One region of the Streptomyces sp. BBFR102 genome, then DNA from elsewhere that is predicted to be linked to it. Evidence: riboswitches for the same ligand, from Rfam matches in the RefSeq annotation. Region 1 holds a riboswitch; the other holds the start of a gene.
What was found. Region 1 has a riboswitch for glycine ahead of gcvT (glycine cleavage system aminomethyltransferase GcvT). Riboswitches for the same ligand answer to the same signal wherever they lie in the genome.
Positions count from the first base shown of each region.

Region 2: another riboswitch for glycine. It lies ahead of gcvP (aminomethyl-transferring glycine dehydrogenase); the one in region 1 lies ahead of gcvT (glycine cleavage system aminomethyltransferase GcvT).

Region 1 covers NZ_CP195757.1:4,459,691-4,471,469, forward strand. The annotation lists gene ACSLIC_RS19890 (cytochrome P450) at 1-991, shown strand, start outside; gene ACSLIC_RS19895 (thioesterase II family protein) at 988-1,737, shown strand; gene ACSLIC_RS19900 (L-serine ammonia-lyase) at 2,036-3,418, opposite strand; gene glyA (serine hydroxymethyltransferase) at 3,582-4,853, opposite strand; gene gcvH (glycine cleavage system protein GcvH) at 4,873-5,250, opposite strand; gene gcvT (glycine cleavage system aminomethyltransferase GcvT) at 5,381-6,505, opposite strand; glycine riboswitch at 6,545-6,664, opposite strand; glycine riboswitch at 6,665-6,769, opposite strand; gene ACSLIC_RS19920 (AAA family ATPase) at 7,005-7,730, shown strand; gene ACSLIC_RS19925 (enhanced serine sensitivity protein SseB) at 7,812-8,579, shown strand; gene ACSLIC_RS19930 (enhanced serine sensitivity protein SseB C-terminal domain-containing protein) at 8,734-9,516, shown strand; gene ACSLIC_RS19935 (ABC transporter substrate-binding protein) at 10,210-11,779, shown strand, end outside.
Region 2 covers NZ_CP195757.1:404,802-416,580, reverse strand. The annotation lists gene ACSLIC_RS01935 (bifunctional nuclease family protein) at 1-245, shown strand, start outside; gene ACSLIC_RS01930 (MerR family transcriptional regulator) at 397-1,032, shown strand; gene ACSLIC_RS01925 (DNA polymerase IV) at 1,090-2,445, shown strand; gene ACSLIC_RS01920 (PRC-barrel domain-containing protein) at 2,450-2,821, opposite strand; glycine riboswitch at 2,938-3,035, shown strand; gene gcvP (aminomethyl-transferring glycine dehydrogenase) at 3,212-6,097, shown strand; gene ACSLIC_RS01910 (DUF5999 family protein) at 6,213-6,419, opposite strand; gene ACSLIC_RS01905 (hypothetical protein) at 6,708-7,298, opposite strand; gene ACSLIC_RS01900 (glutamate-cysteine ligase family protein) at 7,890-9,410, shown strand; partial or broken gene ACSLIC_RS01895 (VWA domain-containing protein) at 9,458-10,417, opposite strand; gene ACSLIC_RS01890 (CPBP family intramembrane glutamic endopeptidase) at 10,672-11,472, shown strand; gene ACSLIC_RS01885 (PhzF family phenazine biosynthesis protein) at 11,500-11,779, opposite strand, start outside.

The sequences.
Region 1 (11,779 bases):
CGTCGCCGCCGGTGTGCTGCTCACCTCCACCGACCCGCCCCGGCACACCGAGGTCCGCAGGCCGCTGGGCTCCAGGCTCACCGCCCGCGCGGTCAGGTCCTGGGAGGATTCCATCCGTCGGTCGGTGACCCGTTTCCTGGAGCCGGCTCTGGACGGCGAGGTGTTCGACCTGGCCGAGAAGGCCCTGCTCCTCCCGGCGATCGTCACCGGCCCGCTGCTGGGCATCCCCGAGAAGGACTGGGAGGAACTCGTCCGGCTCACCGCCATGGTGGCGGCCCCCTCGGACCCGCACTTCCAGCTCGGCAGCGAGGCCGCCACCCTGGCGATCTCCCACCACGAACTCGTCGGATACGTCACCGAGTGGGTCAAGGAGCGCCGCCGCTCCGGAGCCGAGGACGACAGCCTGCTCCATCACCTGATGAGCGTGCGGCCCGGAGGGGCGCCGCTGAGCGACCAGGAGATCGCCCTCGACGGCTACAGCATCCTGCTGGGTGCCAACGTGACGACCCCGCACACCGTCTCGGGCACGGTGCAGGCCCTCATCGAGCGGCCCGAACAGTACGGCAAGGCCCAGGCCGACCCGGACCTGATCCCCAACCTGGTCGAGGAGGGGCTGCGCTGGACCTCGGCCGCCTGCAACTTCATGCGCTACGCCACGGCCGACGTCCCCGTCGCGGGCGGCGTCATACCGGCCGGTGCGGCGGTCGTCGCGTGGATCGGCTCGGCCAACCGGGACGCCGCCCTGTTCGCCGCCCCGCACACCTTCGACATCACCCGCCCCAACGCCAAGCGGCAGATCGCCTTCGGATTCGGCCCGCACTTCTGCATCGGCGCCCCGCTGGCCCGCCTGACCCTGCGCGTCTTCTTCGAGGAACTCCTTCACCGGTTCGACTCCCTCGACCCGGCCGGCGAACCGGAGCACCTGCACTCCTACTTCATCGCCGGTATGACCCACCTGCCCATCACCGCCCAGAAACGGCACACTCCATGACGTCCGGACCCGACCCCGCCTCCCCGTGGTTCGTCCGGCCGCCTGCCGCCGGAGCGTCCGCCCGCCTCTTCTGCTTCCCCTTCGCCGGCTCCGGCGCCTCCGCGTTCGGCGCCTGGCCCGCCACGGCAGGCGGCGCCGAGATCTGCCCGGTGCAGTTCCCCGGCCGCGAGAACCGCCTCGCCCACCCCCACTACGCCAGTTACGAGAACCTCGCCGAGCAGCTCGTCGAGGCCCTCACTCCGCTGCTGGACACACCGTTCGCGTTCTTCGGGCACTGCGCGGGCGCCCTGCCCGCCTACGAGAGTGTGCTGAGACTGGCCGCCGCCGGCCTGCCCGTCCCCCAACGCCTCTTCGTGTCCGGTCAACCCGCCCCGCACGAGGCCGCCCGAGACCGGATGCTCACCCTGGGCGAGGACGAACTGCGCGCCGAACTCGTCACGTTCCTGCGCGGCCGGGGCATCCGTCCCCGCCCCGACATGATCGACATGGGCATGTCCGTGCTGCTCCGCGACCACGCTGCCGCCGGAGCCTACCGGCGCACCGAACCCGCCCGTATCGACTGCCCGATCACCGTCCTGCACTGGAGCGAGGACACCGATGTGAGTCTGGCGGACCTCCAGGGCTGGCGCCGCTACGCCGACTCGGTCGAGATCAGGGTCGTCGAGGGCGGCCACTACGACTTCATGGACGCGCCCGCCCGGCTCCTCACGTCCCTCGCCGCCGGTCGGTGGGCTGGTCTTTCGTGACGACCGGTCCGCCCGAGCGGCGATGCCCGTGTCAGCGATCCGCGCCGGAACGCGCGGCATGGGCGACTTCAGCACAGGTACGCCGGGCGTGCCCGCCCGGCCCCGTCCGCTTCCGACGACGCTCCGACCACGTCTCGGATCGCTCGAACTGGTATGCGGCCTCACTCCTGGGACCGCCCGGCGGCCATTCCAGGCCTTGGCTGCCGCAGCCCGGAGACCCCAGGGGCTTGCGCCGTGTGGCCGGAGAAGGCCCTGACAGCGCTGAAAGATACGAACGCACTGGTCAGGGCCTGTTCCCCTAGCACTCGATGATGTTCACCGCCAGCCCGCCCCGGGCCGTCTCCTTGTACTTGACGGACATGTCGGCGCCGGTCTCCTTCATGGTCTTGATGACCTTGTCCAGGGAGACCTTGTGGGAGCCGTCGCCGCGCAGGGCCATGCGGGCGGCGGTGACGGCCTTGACCGCGGCCATGCCGTTCCGCTCGATGCAGGGGATCTGGACCAGGCCGCCGACCGGGTCGCAGGTCAGGCCGAGGTTGTGCTCCATGCCGATCTCGGCGGCGTTCTCCACCTGCTCGGGCGTGCCGCCGAGGACCTCGGCCAGTGCGCCGGCCGCCATCGAGCAGGCGGAGCCGACCTCGCCCTGGCAGCCGACCTCGGCGCCGGAGATCGAGGCGTTCTCCTTGAAGAGCATGCCGATGGCGCCGGCCGCGAGCAGGAAGCGCACCACGGCGTCCTCCTTCTCGGCCTCGCTGGCGGAACCGGCGGCGAAGTTCACGTAGTAGTGCAGGACGGCGGGGATGATCCCGGCGGCGCCGTTGGTCGGGGCGGTCACCACGCGGCCGCCCGCCGCGTTCTCCTCGTTGACGGCCATCGCGTAGAGGGTGATCCACTCCATGGCCAGCGCCGCCGGGTCGCCCTCGGCGCGCAGCTGGCGGGCGGTGTGGGCGGCGCGGCGGCGGACCTTCAGGCCCCCGGGCAGCAGCCCCTCGCGGGTCATGCCCCGGCTGACGCAGGCTCGCATGACCTCCCAGATCTCCAGCAGCCCGGCACGGATCTGGGCCTCGGAGCGCCACGCCTTCTCGTTCTCCAGCATCAGCGCGGAGATCGACAGGCCGGTGTCGCCGGCCAGCCGCAGCAGCTCGTCGCCGGTGCGGAAGGGGTGGGTCAGCACGGTGTCGTCCAGCTTGATGCGGTCCTCGCCGACCGCGTCCTCGTCCACCACGAAGCCGCCGCCGACCGAGTAGTACGTCTTCTCCAGCAGCGTCGCACCGGTGTGGTCGAAGGCCCACAGGGTCATGCCGTTGGCGTGGTACGGCAGGGCGCGGCGCCGGTGCAGGACCAGTTCCTCGTCGGCGTCGAAGGTGATCTCGTGGACGCCCAGCACGTTCAGGCGGCCGGTGGCGCGGATCTGGGCGATCCGGTCGTCGGCCCGCTCCACGTCGACCGTGCGGGGAGACTCGCCCTCCAGGCCGAGCAGGACGGCCTTGGGCGTGCCGTGGCCGTGCCCGGTGGCCCCGAGCGAGCCGAACAGCTCGGCACGGAGCGAGGTGGTGTGGACGAGCAGGCCCTCGTTCTTGAGGCGGCGGGCGAACATCCGCGCGGCCCGCATCGGGCCGACCGTGTGCGAGCTGGACGGGCCGATGCCGACCGAGAACAGGTCGAAGACCGAGATGGCCACAGGAACTCCTAGCGGGGGGCGGACGGCGCTGTCCGCCGAAGGGGAGGGGGCACGGGGCTGCGGGACCCCGGGCGCGACGGAGGGTGCGGGCCGGCGAAAGCGGACCCACACCCTCCAGTGTGCGCGGTGCGACGCCGCCGGGGGGTGCCCGGCGGCGTCCGGGCTACTTCAGCCCGGTGTACAGCGGGTGCTTCTCGGCGAGGGCGGTGACCCGCGCCTTCAGCGCCTCGGCCTCGTAACTGGGCTTGAGGGCCTCGGCGATGATGTCGGCGACCTCGGCGAAGTCCTCGGCCTGGAAGCCGCGGGTGGCCAGTGCCGGCGTGCCGATGCGCAGGCCCGAGGTGACCATCGGGGGCCGCGGGTCGTTCGGGACGGCGTTGCGGTTGACGGTGATGCCGACCTCGTGGAGGCGGTCCTCCGCCTGCTGGCCGTCCAGCTCGCTCCCGCGCAGGTCGACCAGGACCAGGTGGACGTCGGTGCCGCCGGAGAGGACCGAGACGCCGTGGTCGGTGACGTCGGGCTGGACCAGGCGCTCGGCGAGGATGCGGGCACCCTCGACGGTGCGCCGCTGGCGCTCCGTGAACTCCTCGGAGGCCGCGACCTTGAACGCGACCGCCTTGGCGGCCACCACGTGCTCCAGCGGACCGCCCTGCTGGCCGGGGAAGACCGCGGAGTTGATCTTCTTGGCCAGCTCGGCGGTGGAGAGGATGACGCCGCCGCGGGGGCCGCCGAGCGTCTTGTGCGTGGTGGTGGTGACGACGTGCGCGTGCGGCACCGGCGAGGGGTGCAGCCCGGCCGCGACCAGACCGGCGAAGTGCGCCATGTCCACCATCAGGTACGCGCCGACCTCGTCCGCGATCCGGCGGAAGGCGGCGAAGTCCAGCTGGCGCGGGTAGGCCGACCAGCCGGCCACGATCAGCTTCGGGCGGGACTCCTTGGCGAGCCGCTCGACCTCGGCCATGTCGACCTGGCCGCTCTCGGAGTCGACGTGGTAGGCGACCACGTTGTAGAGCTTGCCGGAGAAGTTGATCTTCATGCCGTGGGTCAGGTGGCCGCCGTGGGCCAGGTCCAGGCCCATGATCGTGTCGCCCGGCTTCAGCAGCGCGAACATCGCGGCGGCGTTGGCCTGCGCACCGGAGTGCGGCTGGACGTTGGCCGCCTCGGCGCCGAACAGCTCCTTGACGCGGTCGATCGCGATCTTCTCGATCACGTCGACGTGCTCACAGCCGCCGTAGTAGCGGCGGCCCGGGTAGCCCTCGGCGTACTTGTTGGTGAGGACGGAGCCCTGCGCCTCCATGACGGCGACCGGAGCGAAGTTCTCCGAGGCGATCATCTCGAGGGTGGACTGCTGACGGAGCAGCTCGGCGTCGACGGCGGCGGCGACGTCCGGGTCGAGCTCGTGGAGGGGGGTGTTCAGAAGCGACTTCGAAGACATCACAGTCCCTGGGGTGGTCTCAGTTGCCGGAGAACTCGGTGTACGCGTCGGCCGAGAGCAGATCGTCCGGCTCCTCGGTGACGCGCACCTTGAACAGCCAGCCGCCCTCGAAGGGGGCGGTGTTCACCAGCGACGGGTCGTTCACGACGTCCTCGTTGATCTCGGTGACCTCACCGGAGACGGGGGAGTACAGGTCGCTGACCGACTTGGTCGACTCCAGTTCGCCGCAGGTCTCGCCCGCGGTGACCGTGGAGCCGACGTCCGGGAGCTGGGCGTAGACGACGTCACCGAGCGCGCCTGCCGCGTACTCCGTGATGCCGATCGTCGACACGCCGTTCTCGGCGGCCGACAGCCACTCGTGCTCCTTGCTGTAGCGCAGCTGCTGGGGGTTGCTCATGGGGTGAATTCTCCTGTACGCGGGGGTGTGCTGGTGAACGGAGGGTCTCGCGATCCGGGACGGACCGGGTGCGTCGCGTCACGTTGGGGCCCGGCGCCCGGCCGGGGCCGCCTCGGACGCGGGACGCGCGCTACTTCCGGCGCTTGTAGAAGGGCAGCGCCACGACCTCGTACGGCTCGTGGCTGCCCCGGATGTCGACGCCGACGCCGGACGTGCCGGGTGCCGCGTGGGCCGCGTCGACGTACGCCATGGCGATGGGCTTGCCCAGGGTGGGGGAGGGGGCGCCCGAGGTGACCAGGCCGATCACCTGGCCGTCCGCGACCACCGGGTAGCCCGCGCGCGGCACGCGGCGGCCCTCTGCGACCAGGCCGACCAGGACGCGCGGCGGGTGTTCGGCGGCCCTCTCGGCCGCCTTCTCCAGGGCGGCGCGGCCCACGAAGTCGCCCTCCTTCTCGAACTTCACCACCCGGCCGAGCCCGGCGTCGAAGGGGGTGAGCGCCTGCGTCAGCTCGTGCCCGTACAGCGGCATGCCCGCCTCCAGGCGCAGCGTGTCGCGGCAGGAGAGCCCGCACGGCACCAGGCCCGCGTCGGCCCCGGCGGCGGTCAGCGCCTGCCAGAGGGCCACCGCGTCGCCGGGCGCCACGAACAGCTCGAAGCCGTCCTCACCGGTGTAGCCGGTGCGCGCGATCAGCGCCTCGACCCCGGCCACGGTGCCGGGCAGCCCCGCGTAGTACTTCAGCCCGTCCAGCTCCGCGTCGGTGACCGAGGCGAGGACGGCCTGGGAGGCCGGGCCCTGAACGGCGAGCAGCGCGTACGCGTCGCGGTCGTCGCGGACCTCGACGTCGAAGGAGCCCGCCCGCCCGGTCAGCGCGTCCAGCACGGCCTGGGCGTTGCCCGCGTTGGCGACGACCATGAACTCGGGGGCCTCGACGGTACCGAGCCGGTAGACGATCAGGTCGTCGAGGATGCCGCCGTCCTCCTGGCAGATCATCGTGTAGCGGGCCCGGCCGGGGCCGATCGTGGCGATGTTGCCGACCAGGGCGTAGGCGAGGAAGCGGGTGGCGTCCGGGCCCAGCACGGTGATCTCGCCCATGTGGGAGAGGTCGAAGAGCCCGGCGCGGGTGCGCACCGCCTGGTGCTCGTCGCGCTCGCTGCCGTACCGCAGCGGCATGTCCCAGCCGGCGAAGTCGGTCATCGTGGCCCCGAGCGCACGGTGCGTGGCGTCGAGTGCGGTCGTACGGGGGGTCTGGCTCATATCCGGGCGCTCCCAGGGCATGACGGCGAGGGGGATCGATCCTCCCCATCTGTCATCGAAACCTGAGAGGTTCGCCGCGGCCACCCCGACGAGCGGCCGGGGCGGCCATGACTTGCACCTTGGGTGGGACCGACGGAACGGCCCGCTTTTCAGATGTGCCTCGCCCGCGCGGTACGGGGCCTGAGAGATTCAAGGGAGGGACTTGCTCCTTCGGCGTCCTGACCTGGGCTTCGAGGCCCAGCAGAACTCTCCCGCGCGGATTCAAGCGGCCGGTATGCAGTTCGCGCCCATCATTGCACGCACCCCGGCCCGGCAGCACCCCTCCCCGTGGGCGACGCGAGCGGCGGCTTCCGGCCAACCCCGGCCCGCCCGCACCACCCGGCGGAACCAACCGGCCCCGTCCGGCGTGACCGCCAGAGAACCGCCCGCGGCGGCGACGGGACCGGTAATCGGCTTGCGCCGCATTACCTTCTCTTTACACTCGGGGGAGATGACGCACGTGACCGCACGGGGGGAGCCGACCACGGTGCAGAGCAGCAGCGGCCGGGCGGTGTCCGCGCCGCCCCACACTCAAGGCGGGCCCACCCCGCCCGCCGTCGGCATGGCCCTGTCCGCCCTGCCCGCCCAGCCGGGTACCCGGCAGATTCCGGCCACCGTCCGTGACCTGCGGGGCCCCGGCGACCGCCCCGCCCCCGACACCCTCACCTTCGGCCAGGGCGACCTCGTCGTCGTCTCCGGCCTGCCCGGCAGCGGCAAGTCCACCCTGATCCGCCGCACCGTCCGCGCCGCCCGCGCCGACTCCCAGGACACCCGCGAGCAGTGGGAGGCCCGCCTCCCCGCCGCCCTGCCCTACGCCCTGTACCGCCCCCTCGCCCGCCTCGCCCACTACGCCGCCCTGCGCCGCCTGCTCCGCTCGGGCCGAAGCGTCGTGGTCCACGACTGCGGCACCCAGCGCTGGGTGCGCCACTGGCTCGCCCGGCAGGCCCGCCGCCGCGACCGCACCCTGCACCTGGTCCTCCTCGATGTCGATCCGGACACCGCCCTGGACGGCCAGCGGACCCGGGGCCGAGGGGTCAGCCGGTACGCCTTCCTGCGCCACCGCCGCGCCGTGGCCCGCCTCCTCGCCGCCCTCGACGCCGGCACCCCGCCACCGGGCTGCGGCTCCGCCGTCCTCCTCGACCGCGCCGCCGCCGACCGGCTGCGTACGCTCACCTTCCGTGCGTGAGCCGACTCCCGCTCCCCAACGGGCCCCGACGCGGGTAGGGTCGGGGCGCAGGCGAGGTATGTGTGATCAGGCGGTGAGCAGATGAGCGTCCCGGCCCAGGCCCCCCACGGGCTCTACGGCGGATGGCCCGGCAACGAACTGGAAGAGGCTCTGGCGGCGTCCCTCGGCGCCGAGTCGGCCGGCGGACGGCTGGTCGAGGTCCTCGGCCGCAGCAGTGTCTGGGTCCCGCTCCCCAACGGCGGCGGCCCCGAGAGCGGTTCCCTGGACCTGCCGACGCTGGACATCGACGGCGCCGCGTACGTCCCGGTGTTCAGCTCCGAGCAGCAGTTCCGCTCCTGCGTCGGCGGCCACCTGGCCTTCGCCGTCGCCCCCGCCACCGAGTTCGCCCGCGGCCTGCCCCCGCAGCTGGGCATCGCGGTCAACCCGGGCGGCACGGTGGGCGTCCCGCTGCCCCCGCTCGCCGTGGCCGAGCTGTGCCGCACCGGCCGCTCCCCGCTGGACGGGCCGGCCACCGGCGGCCGGGTGCGCACCTACGAGCCCGACTGGCAGGAGGACCCGGTGGACTTCCTCGGCGTCGCCGCCGGGGAGTTCGAGGAGTCCGGCGTGGTCGCCACCGCCCGCCGCTGCCTGGCCAGCGTCGAGGGCGAGGACCCGGTCCTGTTCATCGGCGTCGCGCTGAACCGCCGCGACGACGACGCGGCACAGCGCGCCATGGACGCCCTCGGCCGCGCCCTGGGCCGCACCCCGGTGCCCTGGCCGGTCAACCTCGTCCTGCTGGACGCCACCGACGACCTGGTGGCCCAGTGGATGGCGAACAAGCTGCGCCCCTTCTACCGGCGCGAGCCGTAGGCGGCCCGGCGCACCACGGCCCGACCCGTTCTGACCGACGGGCAGAGGGCCTAAGCTGTTTTCATGACCTGGCCGGTTCCGTGACACACGGAACCGGTCCCGGCGTGACGGGGGCAGGCCCCGGGGGACGAAGTGACGAAGGGGCGGTCAACAGGTGAGTGCGTCGGGCACGGCCGCGGCCGGGCAGGTCGAGCACATGCTGCGCCAGGTGGCCCCCGGGCGGTACGACGCCTACGAGGGGCTGCTGCACGCGCTCGCCGACCCCGGCGGGGAGGTCTGGATGCTGCTCTGGCACGGCCAGGCCGGCTCACCCGACGCCCAGTACGCCACCATGGAGGTCGACGGCCTCGGCTACGCGCCCTGCGTCACCTCCGCCCAGGAACTGGCGGCCAGCGGCTGGACCCGCGCCCACGAGGTGGTCTCCACCCATGAGGCCGCCGCCGGGCTCTACCAGGACCAGGTCGGCCTCTGGATCAACCCGCACGCCCCGGGCGGCGGTGTCGGCGTCCCCTGGGCGGACCTGCGCCGCCTCGCCGTCGGCCTCGACGCCCAGCCGCCGGGCCCGCTGCGGATCTCCGAGCCGGTCATCGAACTCCCGCAGTTCTACGCCCTGCTGGCGCAGAACGCGCACCGCACCCCCGCGCTCCGCTCGCTGCGCCGTGCCTGGGTCCAGCCCGCCCTCGGCGTGCCGTACCTGGCGATCGGCCTCGACGTGTACGACCCGGGCGCCCAGACCGTGGAGTCGGTGCGGGCGATGATGCGCCAGTCGGTCGGCGCGGTCCCCGACGGCCTCGCCGTCTCCACCGTCGCCATGTCCGACCCCTACGACCCGGTCGCCCTCTGGCTGCGCGCCCACGCCCGCCCCTTCTACGACCGCGACGCCCACGCGGCCCCGCCCGCCTCGGGGTACGGGTACCCGCAGCCGTACGGCCGCTGAGCCCGACCTGCGCGCTCAGGGCCGCCGGGCCGCCGCAGGCGGGCCCTCCATGCGGTGCGGCCGGCGATCCCGGCCGTCCTCGCCTGGTGCCGTCCACCCGGACGCCGGCGTGAGCCCGGCCCGCGCCCGCGCGTGAACCGCCCGGAATTCTGCCCATCATTCGCCAGGCGCCCCTTTTCGCGCCTTTCGCTCCCCTTTCACTCCCGCCCGCTCCCTTTCTGCTCCGGGCGCCCGCAATTCCGTCGGCACTTCCGTTGGCCAGAGGTTTGCGGGCCCTTCCGGTGGACACGAATGAGGCGAGCGGAATGAGGGCCCACCGACTTTCGCCGTCCAGCATTCGAGACAGTCCCCTTCCGTGCGTGCCCACCGGCGCGAGGGGACATAAGGGGGCTCGCCCGGCCAATGGGGCGAAGGGGTGCGGAGGTTCGGCTGACGGGGTGTGAAAGTCCGGTGTAGCGCAGCGTGTTCGTGCGGCAGCGAATGGTACGGAACCGCCGTCGCGGCGCCCCTGAAGGGGCGCTTCTGTCCGGTAAACGGCGCCGGAAGGAGTGATGTCCTGGATATGCGCGGTTTGTTGTCCGTCCGGGTCTCAGGTCGGTATCACCGCTATGCGGATCATTCTCCCCGGTGAGAGACGTGGGTAGTGTTCAGTCGGTCAAGACCTCTGTATGAATGCTGAACCGGGGTGGGCCCATGCGCATTTTCAAGTCCCGAGTCACTCGGGCGATCACGGTCGCGGCTGCGACCGCGCTGATCGTCACCGGGTGCTCCAGTGAGCGAGACACCACGGAAGGGAAGGGCAAGGACGGCGCCAAGGACACCTTCGTGTTCGCCGGCGCCGGCGACCCCGGCTCCCTCGACCCGGCGCTGGCCTCCGACGGTGAGACCTTCCGCGTCACCCGCCAGGCTTTCGAGGCCCTGCTGGAGCACGAGCCCGGCGGCTCGAAGCTCGTCGGCGGCCTCGCCGAGAAGTGGGACTCGAACGACGAAGGCACCGTCTGGACCTTCAACCTGCGCAAGGGTGTCAAGTTCCACGACGGCGAGAAGTTCAACGCCGAGGCGGTCTGCGCCAACTACGACCACTGGTTCAACTGGACGGGCGCGTACCAGAGCTCGGCCGTGTCGTACTACTGGCAGACCATCATGGGCGGCTTCGCCAAGAACGAGGACAAGGACGCCCCCAAGGCGAACTACAAGTCCTGCACGGCGAAGGACGAGAACACCGCCGTCATCGAGGTGAAGAAGCCCTCCGCCAACCTGCCCGGCGGCTTCTCGCTCCAGGCCCTCGCGATCCACTCGCCGAAGGCGCTGAAGGAGTACGCGAAGGAGGAGGCGTCCGCCAAGGACGACGCCATCACCTACCCCAAGTACAGCCAGGAGGCCGGCACGGTCGCCGGCACCGGCCCGTACAAGATCACGAAGTGGAACAAGGGCAACAAGGAAGTCGCCCTGGAGCGCTTCGACGACTACTGGGGCAAGAAGGCCGGGGTCAAGAACCTCGTCTTCCGCACCATCGACACCGAGGAAGGCCGCCGTTCGGCCCTCCAGGCCGGTGACATCGACGGCTACGACCTCGTGTCGCCCGCCGACGTGAAGACCCTGGAGAAGGCCGGCTTCCAGGTCCCGACCCGTGACGTCTTCAACATCTTCTACCTGGGCTTCACCCAGGAGAAGAACAAGGCGCTCAAGGACAAGGACGTCCGCGCCGCGATCGCCCACGCGATCGACAAGGACAACCTGGTCAAGACGCAGCTGCCCGAGGGCGGCGTCGCGGCCACGCAGTTCATCCCGGACACCGTCGAGGGCTACTCCGACAAGGTCACCAAGTACGCCTACGACCCGGCGAAGTCCAAGAGCCTGCTGAAGAAGGCCGGCGAGGAGAAGCTGAAGGTCGAGTTCTGCTACCCGACCGAGGTCAGCCGCCCGTACATGCCTTCCCCGGGTGACCTCTTCGAGCTGATGAAGGCCGACCTGGAGAAGGTCGGCATCACCGTCACCCCGAAGCCGATGAAGTGGGCCCCGGACTACGTCGACGCCACCGAGGCGGGCGGCTGCGAGCTGCACCTGTTCGGCTGGACCGGTGACTTCAACGACGCCTACAACTTCATCGGTACCTGGTTCGCCCAGTACGACAAGCAGTGGGGCTTCAAGGACAAGAAGGTCTTCGAGGCGATCGGGGAGGCCTCGAAGGAGGTCGACCACGCCAAGCGCGTCAAGCTCTACCAGCACGCCAACGAGGTCGTCATGGACCACCTGCCCGGCG
Region 2 (11,779 bases), 4.1 Mb from region 1:
CCGACCTGCGCGAAGGGGTCTTCTACGCGGAGCTGGTCTTCGCCAGCGGCGTCGAGGTGAGTGCCCGTCCGTCCGACGCCATAGCGCTCGCGCTGCGCACCGGCACGCCGATCTACGGCAGTGACGGGGTACTCGACGACGCGGGGGTCGCCATCCCGGACGAGCAGGAGGACGAGGTGGAGAAGTTCCGCGAGTTCCTCGACCAGATCTCGCCGGAGGACTTCGGCACCAACAACAGCCAGTAGCGTCGGCCGGTTCGGCGCCCGGTTCCCGGAAGTGGGACACGGTAAACCACCCTTGGGGGGAATATCACCCGGCGTGGCGAGCGCGGCGATCGTTGACGCACCCCGGGCGACTGCCTACCGTCGACAAGCAGGTCAAGGACGGAGGGTCGGCGTGAGCATGAGCGGCGACGGTACGACGGGGGGTGCTCCGGGGCTCAGCCCCCGCGAGCACGGTCTGTACCCGCTTCACGGCAGGTCGGCGACACGGCAGGGGCGGCCGGTCGAGGCCGTCGCCGGCAGCGTGGAGAGGGCCGGGGACGACATCGGATACCGGGGTCCCACCGCCTGCGCCGCGGCCGGGATCACCTACCGCCAGTTGGACTACTGGGCCCGCACCGGCCTGGTCGAGCCGAGCGTGCGGCCGCCGCACGGGGGCGGGGCGCAGCGGCTCTACAGCTTCCGCGACGTGGTCGTTCTCAAGATCGTCAAGCGGTTCCTCGACACCGGGGTCTCCCTCCAGAACATCCGCACCACCATCCAGCACCTGCGGGACGGCGGCTTCCGCGACCTGGAGCGGATGACGCTGATGAGCGACGGCGCCACCGTCTACCAGTGCACCTCGCCCGACGAGGTCGTCGACCTCCTCCAGGGCGGCCAGGGCATCTTCGGCATCGCCGTGGGCGTGGTCTGGGCGGACGTGGAGAGCGCCCTCGCCCAGCTCCACGGGGAGCGGGTGGACACCGGGGAGACGGTGCTCCGCCACCACCCCGCCGACGAGCTGGCCCGGCGGCGCAACCGGGCGGTGTGAACCGTTCCGCGGGCCGCCCCGCCGCCGTTGTCGGTGGCGTAGGGCAGCATCAAGGACGTGAGATCCGCGCCCACGATCCTCCATCTCGACATGGATGCCTTCTACGCCTCGGCGGAGCAGGCCGCCAAGCCGAGTCTGCGCGGAAAGGCGGTGGTGGTCGGCGGGCTCGGGCCGCGCGGGGTGGTGGCGACCGCCTCGTACGAGGCGCGGCGGTTCGGCGTCCACTCGGCGATGCCCACCGCGCAGGCGCGTCGGCTCGCCCCGCACGCCGCTTACCTCACCCCCCGCTTCACCCTCTACCGCGACGTCAGCAACCAGGTCATGGGGCTGCTGCGCCAGCTCTCCCCGCTGGTGGAGCCCCTCAGCCTCGACGAGGCATTCGTCGACCTGGAGGCGGGCGGGGCCGCCTTCGGCAGTTCCTCGGCCCGCGAGGTGGGGGAGCGGTTGCGGGCGGACATCAGGAGGGTCACCGGACTGAGCGGTTCGGTCGGGCTCGCCGTGTCGAAGATGCTCGCCAAGATCGGCTCCGAGCGCGCCAAACCGGACGGTCTGGTCCTCATCGAACCGGGAACGGAGCGCGAACTGCTGGCGCCGCTCCCGGTCCGGGTGCTGCCCGGGGTCGGCCCCGCCACCGGTGACCACCTGCGCCGCGCGGGCATCACCACCGTCGACGAGATCGCCCAGGCCGGCCAGGACGAACTGGTCCGGCTGCTCGGCCGAGCGCACGGCACCGGGCTGTACGCCATGGCCCTCGCCCTCGACGAGCGGCCCGTGGTCTCGGAGCGGGAGGGCAAGTCCGTCTCCGTGGAGGACACCTACGACCTGGACATCCACGACCGGGTCCGGGTGCGGGGCGAGGTCGCGCGGCTGGCGGAGCGGTGCACGAGGCGGTTGCGCGAGGCGGGCCGTTCCGGGCGCACGGTGGTCCTCAAGGTCCGCCGGTACGACTTCTCGACGCTGACCCGCTCGGAGACCCTGCGCGGCCCCACCGACGACCCCGCTGTCGTCCGGGAGGCCGCCGCGCGGCTCCTGGAGGGGGTGGACACCACCGGCGGGGTCCGGCTCCTCGGCGTCGGTGTGAGCGGCCTCGCCGACTACACGCAGGAGGACCTGTTCGCCCAGGCCGCGGCGGTTTCCGGGGAGCAGGGGGAGGCCCCCGAGGGGGCCGAGGCCGAGCCCGTGCTTCCGGTCGCGCCGACCGTGCCGCAGGAGCGGCGCTGGCCCGCCGGCCATGACGTCGTCCACACCACGTACGGCCACGGCTGGGTCCAGGGGAGCGGCGTGGGGCGTGTGACGGTCCGGTTCGAGACCCCGACCTCGGCCCCGGGCCGGGTCCGTACGTTCCGCACGGACGACCCGGAGCTCAGCCCCTCGGCCCCGCTGCCCTTGGTGGAGGAGGCCGGCGAGGAGTGAGCGGTCAGCTGTCCTCCGTGCCCGCGATGCGGCCGAAGTCGCGGTCCGGGGGCGGTTCGGGGGCGCCGACGTCCAGGCCGTAGTGGTGGTAGAGCTGGAGCTCCTGCTCCGGGGAGAGGTGGCGGCCCACGCCGAAGTCGGGGGCCTCGCGGATGAGGGCGCGTTCGAAGGGGATGCGCAGCCCGCCGTCGACCAGCTCGCTCGGTTCCAGGGGGACGAAGGCGTCGCGGCTGAAGAGGCCGGTGCGGACGGCGGCCCACTCGGGGACGCCGGTCGCGTCGTCCAGATAGACCTCGTCGACCGTGCCTACTTTGGTGCCGTGGCGGTCGAACGCCTTGCGTCCGATCAGGCTGCGGGGATCGATATCGCTCTGCACGGAACCCTCCCGGGGGCATCGCAGCACATCCGTCCCTCCTACGAAAGGGCACATCCTGCCGCTCGGCCACTCGGGGGACCCGGCATGGTTCCCGCTGGTAGGCTGACCATGGCTGTCGACCCCGTGCGGGAGAGTCCTCCGGCGATCAACGCGGAGGCGCCGAAGGAGCAAATCCTCCCCGGAATCTCTCAGGCCCCCGTACCGCACGGACGAGGTCACTCTGGAAAGCAGGACGGGAGGCGGACGCTCTGTGCGCGCCCCGGCCTCACCGACGGTGAAAACCGGTGCCCGCGCCGGTGAAGCTCTCAGGTCCGGATGACAGAGGGGGAGGCCGTAAGGGCACCCGCGGCGGGTGCCCCTCGCAGGTCGCGTCGACCAGGAGGCCTCCGCATGACCGCCAACCGCATCCCGCTCTCCCGCCTCGAACAGGGCGTCCCGTTCGAACAGCGGCACATCGGGCCCGACGCCGGTGACCGCGCCAAGATGCTCGCGCAGGTGGGGTACGGCTCGCTGGACGAACTCACCGCCGCCGCCGTCCCCGACGTGATCAAGAGCGCCGAGGCGCTGGACCTGCCCGAGGGCCGCTCCGAGGCGGAGGTCCTCGCCGAACTGCGCGGTCTGGCCGACCGCAACCAGGTCGTCGACTCCATGATCGGCCTCGGCTACTACGGCACCTTCACCCCGCCGGTCATCCTGCGCAACGTCATGGAGAACCCGGCCTGGTACACGGCGTACACGCCCTACCAGCCGGAGATCTCGCAGGGCCGGCTGGAGGCGCTGCTGAACTTCCAGACCACGGTCGCCGACCTCACCGGTCTGCCCACCTCCGGTGCCTCCCTGCTCGACGAGGGCACCGCCGCCGCCGAGGCGATGGCGCTCTCGCGCCGGGTCGGCAAGGTCAAGCAGGGCGTCTTCCTCATCGACGCCGACACCTTCCCCCAGACCATCGCGGTGATCGAGACGCGCGCCGAGCCGACCGGCGTCGAGGTGGTCGTCGCCGACCTTGCCGGAGGCATCCCCGCCGAGGTGGCCGAGCGCGGCGTCTTCGGCGTCCTCCTCCAGTACCCCGGTGCCTCCGGGGCCGTCCGCGACCTCAAGCCGGTGATCGACGCCGCGCACGAACTGGGCGCCGTCGTCACCGTCGCCGCCGACCTGCTCGCCCTGACTCTGCTGACCCCGCCCGGACAGCTCGGCGCGGACATCGCCGTCGGCACCACTCAGCGCTTCGGCGTCCCGATGGGTTTCGGCGGCCCGCACGCCGGATACATGGCGGTCCGCGAGAAGTTCGCCCGCAGCCTCCCCGGCCGCCTGGTCGGCGTCTCGGTCGACGCCGACGGCGACCGTGCCTACCGGCTCGCCCTCCAGACCCGCGAGCAGCACATCCGCCGGGAGAAGGCCACCAGCAACATCTGCACCGCGCAGGTGCTGCTCGCCGTGATGGCCGGGATGTACGCGGTCTACCACGGGCCCGACGGGCTGCGCGGCATCGCCGGGCGCACCCACCGCTTCGCGGCGCTCCTCGCCGAGGGGCTGCGCCGGGGCGGGGTCGAGGTCACCGAGGACTCCTTCTTCGACACCGTGACGGCGCGGGTGCCCGGCCGCGCCGCCGAGGTCGCGTCCGCCGCCCGCGAGCGGGGCATCAACCTCCGCCAGGTCGATGCCGACCACGTCTCGGTCGCCTGCGACGAGACCACCACCCGCGTCCAGCTCGCCGCGGTCTGGGAGTCCTTCGGCGTCAGCGCCGACCTTGAGCAGCTGGACGCGTCCGCACCGGACGCGCTGCCCGGGGCGCTGCTCCGCGAGGACGCGTACCTGACCCACCCGGTCTTCCACCAGTACCGCTCCGAGACCGCCATGCTGCGCTACCTGCGGCGGCTGGCCGACCGGGACTACGCGCTGGACCGGGGCATGATCCCGCTCGGCTCGTGCACGATGAAGCTGAACGCGACCACCGAGATGGAGCCGGTCACCTGGCCGGAGTTCGGCGCGCTGCACCCCTTCGCCCCCGCCGGACAGGCGCAGGGCTACCTCACGCTCATCCGCGAGCTGGAGGAGCGCCTGGCCGAGGTCACCGGGTACGACAAGGTCTCCCTCCAGCCCAACGCCGGCTCGCAGGGCGAGCTGGCCGGGCTGCTCGCCGTCCGCGGCTACCACCGGGCCAACGGCGACCTGGACCGCACCGTCTGCCTGATCCCCTCCTCGGCCCACGGCACCAACGCCGCCAGCGCCGTGATGGCCGGCATGAAGGTCGTCGTCGTCAAGACCTCCGACGACGGCGAGATCGAGATCGAGGACCTGCGGGCCAAGATCGAGCAGCACCGCGACCAGCTCGCCGTGCTCATGATCACCTACCCGTCGACTCACGGTGTCTTCGAGGAGCACGTCGCCGACATCTGCGCCGCGGTCCACGACGCCGGCGGCCAGGTGTACGTCGACGGCGCCAACCTCAACGCGCTGGTCGGCCTCGCCAAGCCCGGTCGGTTCGGCGGCGACGTCTCCCACCTCAACCTGCACAAGACCTTCTGCATCCCGCACGGCGGCGGCGGCCCCGGCGTGGGCCCGGTCGGTGTCCGCGAGCACCTGGCGCCCCACCTGCCCAACCACCCGCTCCAGCCCGCCGCCGGACCCGCCACCGGTGTCGGGCCGGTCTCGGCCGCCCCGTGGGGCTCTGCGGGCATACTCCCGATCTCCTGGTCGTACGTCCGGCTGATGGGCGGCGAGGGGCTCAAGCGCGCCACCCAGGTCGCGGTCCTCGGCGCCAACTACATCGCCAAGCGGCTGGAGCCGCACTTCCCGGTGCTCTACACCGGCCCCGGCGGACTCGTCGCCCACGAGTGCATCATCGACCTGCGCCCGCTCACCAAGGCGACCGGCGTCAGCGTCGACGACGTCGCCAAGCGGCTGGTCGACTACGGCTTCCACGCGCCGACCATGTCGTTCCCGGTCGCCGGGACGCTGATGATCGAGCCGACCGAGAGTGAGAACCTCGCCGAACTCGACCGTTTCTGCGAGGCGATGATCGCCATCCGTGCCGAGATCGAGCAGGTGGCCACCGGCGTCTGGCCCGCCGAGGACAACCCGCTGCGCAACGCCCCGCACACCGCCCGCACCCTCACCGGCGACTGGGACCACCCCTACACCCGTGAGGAGGCCGTCTTCCCGTCCGGTGTCCGCGCGGCCGACAAGTACTGGCCGCCGGTTCGCCGAATCGACCAGGCGTACGGCGACCGCAACCTGGTCTGCTCCTGCCCGCCGCTGGACGCGTACGAGGACTGAGCCGCGAGCCTTGCCCGCGGGGAGGGCGCAGACATGTGAGGGCCGGTTCGGATGCGTCTCCGAGCCGGCCCTGCCGTTTCCCCTCGCGCGGCGCCTGGCCGCCGCGCGCCCTCGCTCACGCCGCCGTGGCCACCCGGCCCGGGAGCAGCGGCCGGTGGGGTGCGACGATCTGCCCGTCGGGCAGCAGCTCGCCGGTGTCCTCGAAGAGGACGACGCCGTTGCACAGCAGGCTCCAGCCCTGTTCGGGGCGGTGCGCCACGAGGCGGGCGGCCTCCCGGTCGGCGGAGTCGGCGGTGGGGCAGAGAGGCTGGTGCTGGCACATGGGTGGGTTCTTTCCCTGCGATGTGGTTGCTGTCCTGCGGCTCGACGTGTTCTTCATGACCGCCCCCGTCTGATCGGTCGTCCCAGTGTTGCCCCGTGGCGCTGAATCCGCAGGCATTTCGCGGCAGCGCTCCTCACTGGGGGAGGACGCGTCACCCGTGCGGGCGGTTCATGTCAACTGCCCTGTCGATTCGGGTGGTTGGAAGTGGTCACATCGGACTAGCCCACAAGAGGGTGGTGCGCCCCGGGCGCGAGGAGGGGGCGTGCGACGTCCCCGCGCCCCGGGCGGTCAGGCCGGCAGCAGCGGGCCGGGCAACTGGCCGGGGGAGAGACGGCGGGTCAGCACCGGCAGCAGCTCGGACGCCGGGTAGGGCCGGTGGGCGGCGATGCCGGGCGGGGCCGGAGCGATCGGGACCAGCAGGTCGGTGGCGAGCGGGCCACCCCGGCCGGCGTCGGCCGCCGGGTCGCCGTGCAGCCAGAGCGTCAGCATGTACAGCCCCGGGACCGACAGCAGGCGCGGCTGGTGCGGGGCGGCGAGGTCGTCGGCCTGGCGCAAAGCCGCCTCGGTGGCGGTGACGTACGGGCCCTCGAAGAAGTGCGAGAAGGCCCAGCCGTCCGGAGTGAGGCGGGTGTCGGCGGCGGCCACGGCCCGCTCGCCGCTGCGGATCAGGAACCGCCAGCCGGCCAGCCGGGTCGGTGAGTCGCTCTCCAAGGTGGAGCGGTCCATGACGTGGACCGGCAGCGGGAGCTCCGGGCTGGTGGGGCCGGTCGCCGCGCGGAGCGCGGAGGTGCGGGCCTCGCGGACGGCCGTCGGGGAACCGAGGGCGGCGAGGACGCTGCGCTCGGCGGGCGCGGGAGCCGGGGAGAAGTGCAGCGGCATGATGGGTCGCCTCTCGTCGGGCAGGCAGGGGACATCAGGGCAGGCGCGGACGACGCTGTCAGCTCAGAGCGAAGGGGCGGGGCAGGGACCTTCGGTCCCCTCCGGTAGACCGGTGCGTGAGGCCGCGATGATCCGCCGGACAGGTCCTGGCGGTCACCAATTCACTGCCTCGTTCGCGGAGTTTATACGACGTGTGTTCCATCGGCGCTTCGCCTACCGGTGCTCAGAATTGCGGGCAAGGCGGTATTCGGTCGCCATAATGAGGGGTTCATCCGGATTTTCTCGGGACGGCACGCCTGTGACCTGGATATTCATCCCGCAGGCGGTCGGCCTGTTCCCGCCGGGGATTTCACCGCGCGCTCGCGGACCTGCGGGCCGAGTGGGCGGCGGGCCAGGGCCGAACAGGTGTCGCGATGCTGGAGGGCATTCGCCCGCAGCTTGCCGCGTGAATGTGCCCAGTGCCTCGGTCGGGATCGAGCCTAGCGCGCGGCGGGCTGCCGCGGGGCGTTATGGATCGCATTGCCTGGGCATCATCTTTCGTGGACCAGCCCTGGGCGGCAGCCGGGGACCAGTACCCCGGGGAGGGCGACGATGGGTGAGAAGGTCGAGGCGGGATCGTTCGATCTGGCGGATCGGCATGCGTTCCGGCGCAAACTTCAGCAGTGTCAGCGGGTGCTGGAGCGGATGCTGGACGAGAAGCGCTTCGACCGCCCGAAGAACCTCCTGGGTCTGGAGATCGAACTCAATCTCGCGGGCTCCGACGGCCTCCCGCGAATGCTGAACCAGCAAGTTCTGGAGCGGATCGCCAGCCGCGATTTTCAGACCGAGCTGGGAATGTTCAATCTCGAAGTGAATATCGCCCCCCACCGATTGGGTGATCGTGTACTGGACCGGCTGGCCGAGGAGTTGCGCATCGGCCTCGGGTATGCAGACCGTAAAGCCGGGGAGCTGGGCGCCGGGATCGTCATGATCGGAATTCTGCCGACCCTCACCCGCGACGATCTGGTCTCCGCCAATCTCACCGACGTCGACCGCTACCGCCTTCTCAACGATGAGATCATCGCCGCCCGGGGCGAGGAATTCCCGCTCGACATCGAGGGGGTCGAGCGGCTGCGCTACACCGCCTCGTCGATCGCCCCGGAGGCCGCCTGCACCTCCGTGCAGCTCCACCTCCAGGTGACCCCCGACCGGTTCGCCGCCGTGTGGAACGCCGCGCAGGCCGTCGCCGCCGTGCAGATCGCGCTCGGCGCCAACTCACCGTTCCTCTTCGGCAAGGAGCTGTGGCGCGAGTCGCGGGTGCCCCTGTTCCTCCAGGCGATCGACACCCGTCCGGTGGAACTGCAGGTCCAGGGCGTACGTCCGCGCACCTGGTTCGGTGAGCGGTGGATCTCCAGCGCCCGCGAACTCTTCGAGGAGAACCTGCGCTACTTCCCCGGACTGCTGCCGATCTGCGCCGACGAGGACCCCGAGGCCGCCCTGGAGGCGGGCCGGGCCCCCGCCCTCGCGGAGATGATCCTGCACAACGGCACCGTCTACCGCTGGAACCGGCCCGTCTACGGTGTCGCTGACGGCGTGCCCCACCTGCGGGTCGAGAACCGCGTTCTGCCCGCCGGCCCCACCGTCGTCGACGTGGTGGCCAACGCCGCCTTCTACTACGGGCTGGTCCGCGCCCTCGCCGAGAGCCGCACCCCGGTCTGGACGAAGCTCCCCTTCGAGGCGGCCGAGGCCAACTTCGACGCCGCCTGCCGGTACGGGATGGACGCCCGGCTCACCTGGCCCCGGCGCGGCAAGTACACCGGCACGGCCGAGACCGACGCGGCCACCCTCGTCCTGGAGGAGCTGCTGCCGCTCGCCTCCGCCGGGCTGGACGCCTGGGGCGTCGACCCGGCCGACCGTGACCGCTACCTCGGTGTCATCGAGGCGCGCTGCCGCCGGCGGACCAACGGCGCCGTCTGGCAGGCGGCCACGTACCACCGGGCACGGGAGAGCGGGATGGAGCGGCACCCGGCGCTCGCCGCGATGGTGCGCCGCTACAGCGACCTGATGCACGCCGGAGAGCCGGTGCACACCTGGCCGGTCGGGGTCACCGACGCGACCGCCCGGCCGGTCTGAGTCCGGCCGGGCGGGACAGGACGGGGCACGGGGTCGGGCGGCGACGGTCAGACGGCGCTGCCCGACCCCATGATCGCCTTGAGGATCACGGCGTGGATCTGCGCCGGGTCGTCGACCTGGTGGCCGGAGCCGCCGGTGGTCTCGGCGATCTCCTTGACCTCCTCCTCGTCGGCGGCCGGGCCGACCGCGAGCGCGATCACCGGGACGAGCCGGTCCGGATCGCGCAGCTCCTCCAGCTCGGCGACGAGGGAGCTGCGGGAAATCGACCCCGGGTCCTCGTCGACCCCGTCGGTGAGGATCACCAGGGCGTTGAACTTCCCGCTGACATGGCTGTCCTGCGCCGCGCGGTAGGTGGCGAGCGTGGTGTCGTGGAGCCCCGTCGCGCCGTCCGGGACGGGTGTGAGGGCGCCGAAGGCGGCGGTGAGGCGTTCGCGGTGGGCCTTGCCCTCCTCGTTCCGGTCGCCGAGTCGGCGGGTCTCGACCAGCTTGCGGTAGTCCTTGTCGCCGTCGAGGCGGGTGGCGAACTCCCACAGGCCGATCTCGTCGTCCGGGGTGAACTGGGAGAGCGCCTGGAGCAGCGACGCCTTGGTGACGTCCATCCGGGACCGGTCGCGGCCCGGCACCGGCTGCGCCATCGAATCCGAGGAGTCCACGACCGTGGTCAGCCGGGCGCTCTGCACCGTGATGGTCCACAGGCCGAGCGTCTCCTGCACCGCCTCCGGCTCCGGCGGCTCGAACTCCTCCTGGTCGTACGGCTGCGGAGTGCGGCCGCCCGCCGCGGTGACCACGGCCTCGCCGGCAGCGCCGGATTCCGGTCGGAAGCCGTGGCGGGTCAGGATGCGGCTGCCCTCCGGCTCACCGAAGAAGTTCATGAGGCGGACCGCCGCCCGGCTCTCGTCGGTGTTCTGCCCGCGCTCGTCGACCAGAGCGAAGGGGTGGTCGAGCAGCGGCGTGCCGTCCTTCGGGTAGAAGAGGTCGAGCCCCTCGTCGTCCTGGACACCGGCGTTGAGGACGGTGGCGATGGCGACGGCACGGCCCCAAGGCCGGGGGCGGGCGCAGCGGCCCCGTACTCATCGGGCAAGCTGTGTCGTCCCATTGCGGTGGTGCCGCTCCTTGAGCGATGAAGCAAGGAGAGGGGGACAGGCACGCCGTCGAGGACGCCCGTCCCCCTCGGCCTGTCGCGCACGATCTTCGGATCTGTTTTCGGGACCCTAGCGGGGTGTGCGGGCGGACGGGACGGGATTGCACAACTGGAGGCGGAGTGCGGACGGAGGCAGGGCTGGTGGTTGGTTCTCTGCGGGTGGAAGACCCCGCTCGGAGGGTGTTCCGGGACGAGACGCTGATCGTGCTGGCGCTGTCGCTGGGGGCGAGCGCCGTCTCCTCCCTGATCAGTTTCGTCGGCTCGGTCACCCGGCCGGGCGGCCTGAAGGATCAGGCGGCCAATCTCAACTCCTCGGCGGCGCCCGGGCGCCCGTGGCTGGATCTGGCCTGGCAGCTCTTCGGTATCGCGACCGCGCTGGTGCCGGTGCTGCTCGTCCTCCACCTGCTGACACGGGAGGGAGCCGGGCCCCGTTCGATCGGCTTCGATCTGAGGCGGCCGCGCTTCGACCTGAGCCGGGGCGCGGTCCTGGCGGCCTGTATCGGCAGCGCGGGGCTCGCCTTCTACCTGGCGTCCCGCGCCGTCGGCATGAACCTCACCGTCGTTCCGGAGTCGCTGCCGGGGGAGTGGTGGAAGTTCCCCGTGCTGATCCTCTCGGCGGCCGAGAACTCGGTCCTGGAGGAGGTGATCGTGGTCGGTTACCTGCTGCGGCGGCTGGAGCAGCTCGGCTGGAGCCCGGTCGCCGTCCTGCTGGCCAGCTCGGTACTGCGCGGCTCGTACCACCTCTACCAGGGCATCGGCGGCTTCCTCGGCAACTTGGTGATGGGCGTCGTCTTCGCCTTCCTCTACCAGCGGTGGCGCCGGGTCGGGCCGCTGGTGGTCGCCCACACCCTCCTCGACGTCGGAGCCTTCGTCGGGTACGCGCTGCTGGCGGGGAAGGTCGGCTGGCTGCCTACGGCCTGATCGGGCGTAGCCGGCCGCTTCGGCCGCTCACACCAGCAGTTCGCCGTCGAACACGGTGACGGCGTCGCCGGTCAGGAAGGTGCGGTCGCCGCGCAGTTCGGTACGGACGATTCCGGTACGCCCCCCGCCCTGGAACCCGGTCAGCCGGTCGCGGCCCAGGCGAGCCGACCAGAACGGGGCGAGGGCGGTGTGGGCACTGCCCGTGACCGGGTCCTCGTCGATGCCGGCCCGGGGGAAGGAACCGCGTGAGACGAAGTCGTAGCCCACGGCGGGATCGTCGGCCCGGGCGGTGGCGATGATCCCGCGC